DNA from 2 places in the Streptomyces sp. CNP082 genome. Region 2 is predicted to be linked to the other one. Evidence: predicted binding sites of a transcription regulator. Region 2 holds the regulator's gene; the other holds the start of a gene.
What was found. The regulator HspR, encoded in region 2, represses chaperone genes until heat shock. The targets are predictions, from matches to a motif close to TTGAGNNNNNNNNNCTCAA.
Positions count from the first base shown of each region.

Region 1: a site for HspR is predicted at 2,795-2,813, ahead of lon (endopeptidase La). Genes of this name have one in related genera too.

Region 1 covers NZ_JCANSZ010000049.1:23,705-28,717, forward strand. Annotated here, with positions in the region: gene B124_RS29130 (sensor histidine kinase) at 1-956, opposite strand, end outside; gene B124_RS29135 (response regulator transcription factor) at 953-1,702, opposite strand; gene B124_RS29140 (spermidine synthase family protein) at 1,789-2,718, opposite strand; gene lon (endopeptidase La) at 2,837-5,013, shown strand, end outside.
Region 2 covers NZ_JCANSZ010000040.1:33,869-38,881, forward strand. Annotated here, with positions in the region: gene B124_RS26570 (NACHT domain-containing protein) at 1-2,476, shown strand, start outside; gene B124_RS26575 (heat shock protein transcriptional repressor HspR) at 2,499-2,966, opposite strand; gene dnaJ (molecular chaperone DnaJ) at 2,972-4,168, opposite strand; gene grpE (nucleotide exchange factor GrpE) at 4,211-4,987, opposite strand; gene dnaK (molecular chaperone DnaK) at 4,984-5,013, opposite strand, start outside.

The DNA.
Region 1 (5,013 bases), on a different contig from region 2:
AAGACCCGGTGCCGCTCGGCGGCGGGGATGCCGGGGCCCTCGTCGAGCACCTCCACCTCCAGCGCGTCCGGCTGCGGGCCGGCGCGGGCGCGCACCATGACCCGGCCGCCGGGCGGGCTGTGCTTCACGGCGTTGTCGATCAGGTTCGCCATCACCTGGTGCAGCCGCTCGGGGTCGGCCTGTGCGACCAGCTCGGGCGGCCAGACGTCCAGGTGCAGCCGGACGTCGCCGCGGCCCCGGGGGCCGGGGGCGTCGCCGGCTGCCTCCGGGGCGCCGGCGACGCCGTGGGCGCCGCTGCCGAAGTGCGCCTCCTTCAGTACGCCCGCGAGGTACGCCTCCACCGAGAACCGCCGCAGCCGCAGCGGCACCACCCCGCTGTCGATCCGCGACAGGTCCAGCAACTGCTCCACCAGCCGGCCCAGGCGCTCCGTCTGGCGCAGCGCCGTACGCATCGTGTCCGGGTCGGCCTCCGAGACCCCGTCCACCACGTTCTCCAGCACGGCGCGCAGGGCGGCGATCGGGGTGCGCAGCTCGTGCGAGACGTTGGCGACCAGCTCCTTGCGGTGCCGGTCGACGGACTGCAGGTCCGCCGCCATGCGGTTGAAGGTCTGCGCCAGCTCGCCGAACTCGTCCCGGCGCCGGGTGGCCAGCCGGGCGGTGTAGTCGCCGTGGGCCATGGCGCGGGTGACCGCGGTCATCTGCACCAGCGGCGACGTCAGCCGCTGGCCCACGAACTGGGTGATCAGCAGCGACGCGATGAGCGAGAAGACCGTGATCAGCCGGACCTCGGTGGACGAGCGGATCGCCACCCACACCAGGCCGGTGGCGATCACCACCGAGCCGATGACCAGCGCACCCAGCGCGGCGTTGACCGACCGCACCGGATCCAGCGGGCGCAGCGCGTCCCACACCCGGCGCCAGAACCCGGTTCCCGCGCCGCCGTCCGGCACCGTCATGTGACGGGGGTCTCCAGCGCGTATCCCACGCCGTGGACCGTACGGATCCGCTCTGCGCCTATCTTGCGGCGCAGCGCCTTGATGTGGCTGTCGACGGTGCGCGTCCCCGAGGCGTCCTCCCACTCCCAGACCTCCACCAGGAGCTGCTCGCGGGAGAGCACCGCCCGCGGCTGGTTGGCCAGGCACGCCAGCAGCTCGAACTCCGTCGGCGTCAGATGGACGTCGTCCCCGCCGACCCGCACCCGCCGCTCGGTGTGGTCGATCTCCAGCTCACCCAGGCGCAGCGTGTCGTCCCGGGCGGCGCCCGCCGCCAGCGTGGCTCTCTCCACGCGGCGCAGCAGGACGTGCACCCGCGCGGCCAGCTCCCGCATGGAGAAGGGTTTGGTCATGTAGTCGTCGGCGCCGACGCCGAGGCCGACGAGCATGTCCGTCTCGTCGTCCCGCGCGGTCAGCATCAGCACCGGTACGAGCCGCTCGGCCTGCACCCGGCGGCACACCTCCAGCCCGTCGAAGCCGGGCAGCATCACGTCGAGCACGAGCAGGTCAGGCCCCCATTCCGCCGCGGTCGCCACCGCGGCGGGGCCGTCGCCCGCCGTCCGTACCTGGAAGCCCTCGGCGCGCAGCCGCGCCGATATCGCCTGCCCGATCGTGGGGTCGTCCTCGACGACCAGCACTCTTCGCTGGGCGCCGGGAGTCACTGCGGCCGCGTGGTCAGCGCGGCCGTTCAGGGCTTGTCTGTCTGCCATGTGTTCGTGGCCCTCGCCGTCTCTTCCCCGTAGGCCGTAGGCCCTCCGCTTCAGCTAGCAGCGTATGGGGAGGTGACGCGCCTCGGCTACGGGGAACGAAGAGCCCCCGGCCGCGTTGTGGGCCGCGCCGTGGACGCGGGCCGGCGCGGGCGGACGGCGAGGTGGACGGCGTCGGGTACGCCGCGGCGTACCGGGATCTCCTCCGTGCGTACGTCCGTGAAGCCGGCGGTGCGCAGCGCGGCCTCGAAGGCGGGGGAGGGGCGGGCGGACCAGACGGCGAGGACGCCGCCGGGGGCGAGGCGGTCGCGGCAGGCGGCGAGGCCGGCGGGGGCGTAGAGGCCGGAGTTGCCGTCGGTGACGGTCCAGTCGGGGCCGTTGTCGATGTCGAGGCAGACGGCGTCGTACGGGCCGGAGGCGGTGGCGAGGTGGTCCAGGAGATCGGCCTCGACGAGCTCGACGCGGGGGTCGGCGAGGGCCGCGCCGCTGAGGCGGGCGAGGGGCGGGCTGTCAGCCGGGCCGCCCGCAGAGCCGTCAGCCGGGCCCGCCGCGGGGCCGTCAGCCGGGGCGCCCGCAGAGCCGTCAGCCGGGGCCTCTGCCGCGCCGCCTGGCGAGCCGTCTGCCGGGCTGGTGGCGGGGCCGTCGGCCGAGCCGGGCTTCGTGCCCTCCGCCGGGCCGGGCTGGCCGGCCGCCGGGCGCGTGTGCCACTCGATGACCGCCGGTTCACGCTCGACGACCGTGATCCGCCCCCAGCGCGCGTCCGCCGCCGCCTCGGCGAGCGAGAAGCCCACGCCGAGCCCGCCGATCAGCACCGCCGGTGCCGCCGTGGTCCCGTCCAGCGCCTGCGCCGCGGCCCGGATCAGCAGCCGCTCGGAGCGGCCGTCGGAGGTGTCCATGAGGAAGACGCCGTTCGCGATGATCTCGTGGTGGGCGCCGCGCCGGCGCAGCACGACCTCTCCGTACGGGCCGGACCTGCGGTCGACCGTCACGGCGCGCGCCGTCTCGTCGTCGCTGCTCATGGCCCCCATCCTGCCCGATCCTGCCCGATCGCTCACAGCGAACAGACGGCCGGGAACATCGCGGCACCCTCCCGGGTTGAGCCCACGTAACTCAACTTGCATGCCGAAGGGGAGATCAATGGCTACTGAGTCCCGCTCGAATACGCCGCTGGCCCTGCCCGTCCTGCCGCTCGACTCCTCGGACTCCTCCGACTACGCAGTCGTGCTCCCCGGCATGGTCGTGCCGCTCGACCTCTCGGACCGCGAGGTGCGGGCCGCGGTCGAGGCCGCGCAGGCCGCGGCGCGCGGCAGCGGACACAAGCCCAGGGTGCTGCTCGTCCCACGGGTTGACGGCACGTACGTGGGCACCGGTGTCCTCGGCCGTGTCGAGCAGGTCGGCAGGCTTGCCGACGGCGACCCCGGTGCGCTGATCCGCGGCGTCGCCCGGATCCGTATCGGTGCCGGCACGACCGGCCCCGGGGCCGCGCTGTGGGTGGAGGGCACGGAGATCGAGGAGTCCGTACCGGACCCTGTTCCCGGCGCCGTCACCGAGCTGATGAAGGAGTACAAGGCGGTCGCCACCGACTGGCTGCGCAAGCGTGGCGCCTGGCAGGTCGTGGACCGCGTGCAGCAGATCGACGACGTCGGCCAGCTCGCCGACAACTCGGGCTACTCGCCGTTCCTCAGCACCGAGCAGCGCGTGGAGCTGCTGGAGACCGCCGACCCGGTGGCCCGGCTCAAGCTGGCCACGCAGTGGCTGAAGGAGCACCTGGCGGAGCAGGACGTCGCCGAGTCCATCGCGAAGGACGTCCAGGAGGGCGTCGACAAGCAGCAGCGCGAGTTCCTGCTGCGGCGCCAACTGGAGGCCGTACGCAAGGAGCTGCGCGAGCTGAACGGCGAGCCCGACGGCGAGGAGTCCGACGACTACCGCGCCCGGGTCGAGGGCGCCGACCTGCCCGAGAAGGTCCGCGAGGCGGCCCTGAAGGAGGTCGACAAGCTGGAGCGCGCCTCCGACGCCTCGCCGGAGAACGGCTGGATCAGGACGTGGCTCGACACCGTCCTGGAGATGCCGTGGAACGAGCGCACCGAGGACGCGTACGACATCACCGGCGCCAAGGAGATCCTGGACGCCGACCACGCGGGCCTGGAGGACGTCAAGGAGCGCATCACCGAGTACCTGGCCGTGCGCAAGCGCCGCGCGGAGCGGGGCCTGGGCCTCGTCGGCGGCCGGCGCGGCGGCGCGGTGCTCGCGCTCGTCGGCCCGCCCGGCGTCGGCAAGACGTCGCTGGGCGAGTCCGTGGCGCGGGCCATGGGCCGGAAGTTCGTACGGGTCGCGCTCGGCGGCGTCCGCGACGAGGCGGAGATCCGCGGCCACCGGCGCACGTACGTCGGCGCGCTGCCCGGCCGGGTCGTACGGGCCGTCAAGGAAGCCGGTTCGATGAACCCGGTCGTGCTGCTGGACGAGATCGACAAGGTCGGCTCCGACTTCCGCGGCGACCCCGCCGCGGCCCTGCTGGAGGTCCTGGACCCGGCGCAGAACCACACGTTCCGCGACCACTACCTCGAAGTCGAGCTGGACCTGTCCGACGTGGTCTTCCTGGCCACCGCCAACGTCCTCGAAGCCATCCCCGAGGCGCTGCTGGACCGGATGGAACTGGTCCGCCTCGACGGCTACACCGAGGACGAGAAGGTCACCATCGCCCGCGACCACCTGCTGCCGCGGCAGTTGGAGCGCGCGGGCCTGGAGCCCGGCGAGGTCGCCGTCGAGGACGAGGCGCTGCGCAAGCTGGCCGGCGAGTACACCCGCGAGGCGGGCGTACGGAACCTGGAGCGCGCGCTCGCCAGGCTGCTCCGCAAGATCGCGGCGCAGCACGAACTGGGCGACGCGAAGCTGCCGTACCCGGTCGGCGTCGACCAGCTCCGCCCGCTGATCGGCCGTCCGCACCACACCCCGGAGTCCGCCACCGACCCCGCGGAGCGCCGCACGGCGGTCCCCGGCGTGGCGACGGGCCTGGCGGTGACGGGCGCCGGCGGCGACGTGCTGTACATCGAGGCGTCGCTGGCCGACCCCGAGTCGGGCGCCTCCGGGCTGACCCTCACGGGGCAGCTCGGCGACGTGATGAAGGAGTCGGCGCACATCGCGCTGTCCTTCCTGCGCTCGCGCGGCGCGGAGCTGGAGCTGCCGGTGGGCGACCTGAAGGACCGGGGCATCCACCTGCACGTACCGGCGGGCGCGGTCCCGAAGGACGGGCCGAGCGCGGGCGTCACGATGACGACGGCGCTGGCGTCGCTGCTCAGCGGGCGGCAGGTGCGCAC
Region 2 (5,013 bases):
CATCGGAGGCGACTTCGGTGTCGTCACCGAGGGCGGCCCCCTCCCCGACCCCGCCATCCCCGCCGACCAGGCCCTCGCCACCCACGAGCGCGTCCTGCTGCGCGGCGCCGCCGGCTCCGGCAAGACCACCCTCGTGCAGTGGCTCGCTCTCTCCGCCACCCGAGCCGACACCGGCGCTGAGCACACCATGGACTACCTCGCCGGCCGCGTCCCCTTCGTCCTGCCGCTGCGCACCCTCACCCGGCACGGCCAACGCCTCCCCGCCCCCCGCGACTTCCTCTCCGCCACCGGCAGCCCCCTCGCCGGCGCCCAGCCCAACGGCTGGGAGCACCGCGTGCTCACCGCCGGCCGCGGCCTGCTCCTCGTCGACGGCATCGACGAGGTCCCCCGCGACGAGCGCGACCGCGCCCGCCGCTGGCTCGCCGACCTCATCGACGCCTTCCCCGGCAACCGCTGGCTCGTCACCTCCCGCCCCTCCGCCGTCGGCGCGGACTGGCTCGCCGCCGAGGGCTTCACCGAGCTGGCGCTGGCCCCCATGCGCCCCGCCGACCTCGCCCGCTTCATCGCCCGCTGGCACGCCGCCGTACGCACCGGCGCCCCCGCGGCGGACGAGGCGCAGCTCACGGCGTACGAAGAGCAGCTCACCGCCGCCGTACGGCACACCTCAGACCTCAGCCGGCTGGCCACCAACCCGCTCATGTGCGGCCTGATGTGCGCCCTGAACCGCGCCCGCCGCGGCTACCTCCCGCGCGGGCGCAAGGAGCTGTACGAGGCCGCCCTGTCGATGCTGCTCACCCGCCGCGACCGCGAACGCGACATGGCCGTCCCCGACCTGCGTGAGGAGCCCCAGCTCCAGGTGCTGCAACGGCTCGCGTACTGGCTGATCCGCAACGGCCGCACGGAGCTGGACCGCACCCGCGCCGAAAGCATCGTCGCCGCCGCCCTGCCCGCAGTCCCGGAGGTAGCCGCCCTCGGCGACGCGGCGGCCGTACTGGAGCACTTCCGCGACCGCAGCGGCCTGCTCCGCGAACCGGGCCCGGGCGCCGTCGACTTCGTCCACCGCACGTTCCAGGACTACCTGGGCGCCCGCGCGGCGGTGGAGGAGGGCGACATCGGCGTGCTGGCTACACACGCGGCGGACGACCAGTGGGAGGACGTCATCCGCATGGCGGTGGCGCAGGCCCGCCCGCGGGAGCGCGAGGAGATCCTGCGGGAGCTGCTGACGGCGGCCCAGACGCGGGAGGGGGTGGAGGGGGTACGCATCCGCCTGCTGGCCGCGGCGTGCCTGGAACACGCGGCGGAGTTGGCGCCGGCGGTACGGGAGGCGGTGGAGCGGGAGACGCGGGCGCTGATACCACCGAGGACGTCCATGGAGGCGCGGGCGCTGGGCGCGGCGGGGCCGCTGGTGCTGGACCTGCTGCCCGGCCCCGAGGAGACAGACGTACCGGATCTCGTCGCCGTCGCCGCGAGCCATGTGGACTCGGACCGTGCCACCGCGTTCCTCGCCCGCTACGCCACCCACCCTTCGCTCTCAGTGCGCCGGCAACTCGCCTGGGCCTGGCAGCGTTTCGACACCGAGGAGTACGCCGACGAGGTCATCGCCCGGCTCGATCCGGAGGGGCTGTACTTCACCGTCACCTCCGACGCCGAGCTAGAGGCCCTGCGCAGACTCGGAGGCCGCCCGATGGTCGACGTACGCGGCGGCCCACTCGACCCCTTCGAGCTGCGCGAAGTGCTCGCCACGTTCCGGCTCACCAAGCTGATTATCCGCAACCAGCACGCCCTGGGAGACCTGGACTTCCTGCGCGACCAGCATGAGCTGCGTGACCTGCGGCTCACCGAGTGCCTCGGCCTGCAGTACGCCTCGGCCCTCGCCGGCCTGCCGCTACGCACTCTCATCCTGGACGGGGTACCGGGGCTCGCGGACGGCGCCCCCGGGCTTCTCCACGCACTGCCGCGGCTGGAAGTCCTTTCCCTGTCGCCGGACCGGACCCGCCTGCTCGATCTCGACGCGCTGCCCCCGCTGCTGGAGCTGGAGGTTCTCAACCTGCTGACCGCCCGCACCTCCGGGCTGCGCCCCCTGGCCAGGCACCCCCAGCTAGCCAACCTCTATCTCGGTTGGCGGCACGACGCCGCCGCGGACGACTGGCCGGCGCTGGCCGCGCTGCCCAGGCTCGACGCGCTGCGGTCCCGGCCCGACCTGCTGGCCGTCGCGCCCGCCGACGCCGCGCTGCCGGGCGTCGGGTTCCTCGGCCTGATCGACGACCGGCCGGCCGGCGAATACGACCTGGCCCGGCTCCCGCAGCTCTTCCCCCGGCTCGACCGCCTCGTACTCGACCTGCCCTCGGACAGCCCGCTCGACCTCTCCCCGCTCGCCGGACTCGACCTACTGGAGCAGGTCTCCCTGCGGCCGAACATGCGAAACCTCCACGCCGGGCTCCCGCCCCACGTGGAGGTCACGTACCTCGCCGACTGAGCCGCAGGCCCAGCCCAGCCCCTCAGCCCCGCTTCTTCTTCGGCTTCCACACCACCAGCGCACTCGTCTGCTGCACCTGCTGATACGGCACCAGATCCCGCCGGTACGACGCATGCACCTGCGCCTCCCGCTGCGCCATCGCCGACGCCGCGCCGTCCACCGCGTCCGTCAGCTCCGCCACCTTCGCCTGCAGCGCCGCGACCTGCGTCTCCAGCTCGATGATCCGCTTGATACCGGCCAGGTTGATGCCCTCGTCCTGGCTCAGCGCCTGCACCTGCCGCAGCAGCGCGATGTCCCGCGCCGAGTACCGCCGGCCGCGCCCGGCCGCGCGGTCCGGGGAGACCAGGCCGAGGCGGTCGTACTGGCGGAGGGTCTGCGGGTGCAGGCCCGAGAGTTCGGCGGCTACGGAGATGACGTAGACCGGCGTCTCCTCGGTCAGCTCGTACGGATTGCGCCCGCGGGCGCCGCGTCCGCCGTTTGTGCCGTTCATCGTCGTCAAGCTCCCTTCGCGGCCTTGAACAGCTCCGCGCGCGGGTTCTCGCCCGCGGTCGCCTCCCGGTACGACTCCAGCGACTCGCGCGCGGTGCCGTCCGTCTCCTTCGGCACCGCCACCTCGACGGTGACGAGCAGGTCCCCGCGCGTGCCGTCCTTGCGGACGGCGCCCTTGCCGCGGGCGCGCATCGTACGTCCGTTGGGCGTGCCCGGGGGCAGCTTCAGGGTGACCGGCGGGCCGCCGAGCGTGGGCACCGTGATGTCCGCGCCGAGGGCCGCCTCCGGGAACGAGACGGGGACGGTCACCAGCAGGTTGTCGCCCTTGCGGCCGAAGACGGGGTGGCCGTCCACGTGCACGACGACGTACAGGTCGCCGCCGGGGCCGCCGCGTTCGCCCGGGCCGCCCTTGCCGCGCAACCGTATCCGCTGCCCGTCCTGCACCCCCGCGGGGATGCGGACCTGCATCGTGCGGGACGACTTGGCCCGGCCGCTGCCCTTGCAGACGTCGCAGGGGTCCTGGGCGATGAGCCCGCGGCCCTTGCAGTCCACGCACGGGTCGGTCAGCGAGAAGCCGCCACCGCCGCCGCGGGAGACCTGGCCGGTGCCCACGCAGGTCGGGCAGACCCGCGGGGAGCCGTTCTTGTCGCCCGTGCCGGCGCACGTCTTGCAGGGGGCCGACGAGGACATCCGCAGCGGGACCGTGGCGCCCTCGATGGCCTCCGTGAAGCTGAGCGTGACCTCCGACTCGATGTCCTGGCCGCGGCGCGGCTGCGTACGCCCGCCGCCGCGGTTGAACAGCCCGCCGAAGACGTCGCCGAGGCCGCCGCCGAAGCCGCCGGAGGTGGTGGTCTGCCCGCCGCCGCCGCCGGCGCCGCCCGGGCCCGAGCCCCCGAAGAGGTCGCCGAGGTCGAAGTTGAACGAGCCGCCGCCGCCCGCGCCGGGGCCCGGGCGGAAGCCGCCGTTGCCGAAGAGGGTGCGCGCCTCGTCGTACTCCTTGCGCCGCTGGGGGTCGCCGAGCACGTCGTTGGCCTCGGAGACCTCCTTGAAGCGCTCCTCGGCCGCGGCGTCGCCCTTGTTGGCATCCGGGTGGTACTGCCGGGCCAGCTTGCGGTACGCCTTCTTGATCTCGGCCTCGGTGGCGTCCTTCGGGACGCCGAGAACCTTGTAGTAGTCCTTCTCGATGAAGTCCTTGGTGCTCATTCCCGGCGTCCCTCCTCTCGTCCCTCGGCGGCTGCTACGGCGTCACCCCTCGTCCGGGCCACCGCTGTCCGTCTCCCCCCTGCCGGACTCGCCCTGGGCGGGTCCGGCAGCGTCCGGCCCCGCGGCGTCCGCGGCACCGGCGGACTCCGGTCCGCCGTCCTCCGCATCGGCCTGCTTGCCGTCCGCCTTCTCGCCCTCCGCGCCCTGCGACGCCGAGGCTCCCGGCTGCGGTTCCGCCACGGCGACCCGCGCGGGGCGGATCGTACGCTCGCCGATCCGATACCCAGGCTGGAGAATCTGCACGCACGTCGTCTCGGTCACATCCGGCGAGTAGCTGTGCATCAGCGCCTCGTGGATCAGCGGGTCGAAGGGCTCGCCCTCCTTGCCGAACTGCATCAGGCCCATCTTGGCCACGACGTTCTCCAGCGACTCGGCGACCGACTTGAAGCCGCCGACCAGCTCGTCGTGGTCCCGGGCCCGGCCGATGTCGTCGAGCACCGGCAGCAGCTCGGTGAGCAGGTTCGCGTTCGCGATCTCCTTGACCGTGACCCGGTCCCGCTCCACCCGCCGGCGGTAGTTCTGGTACTCCGCCTGCAGCCGCTGCAGGTCCTTCGTCCGCTCGTCGAGCGCCCTGCGGGCCTCGTCCAGACGGCCCGAAAGGGGGCTCGCGTCCCCACTCCCGGCGGGGGCACCCGGCCCGGCTCCCCCGGCGCGCCGTGCGCCGGCGGGTCCGTCCGGGCCGCCCTGCTGTGCCTCCGCTGTCTTCGCGTCGGTGGGGACGTCGGGCTTCTCCTCGAAGCCCGGGGTCTCCTCCGTCACGCCGCACCGTCCTTGGGCTTGTCGTC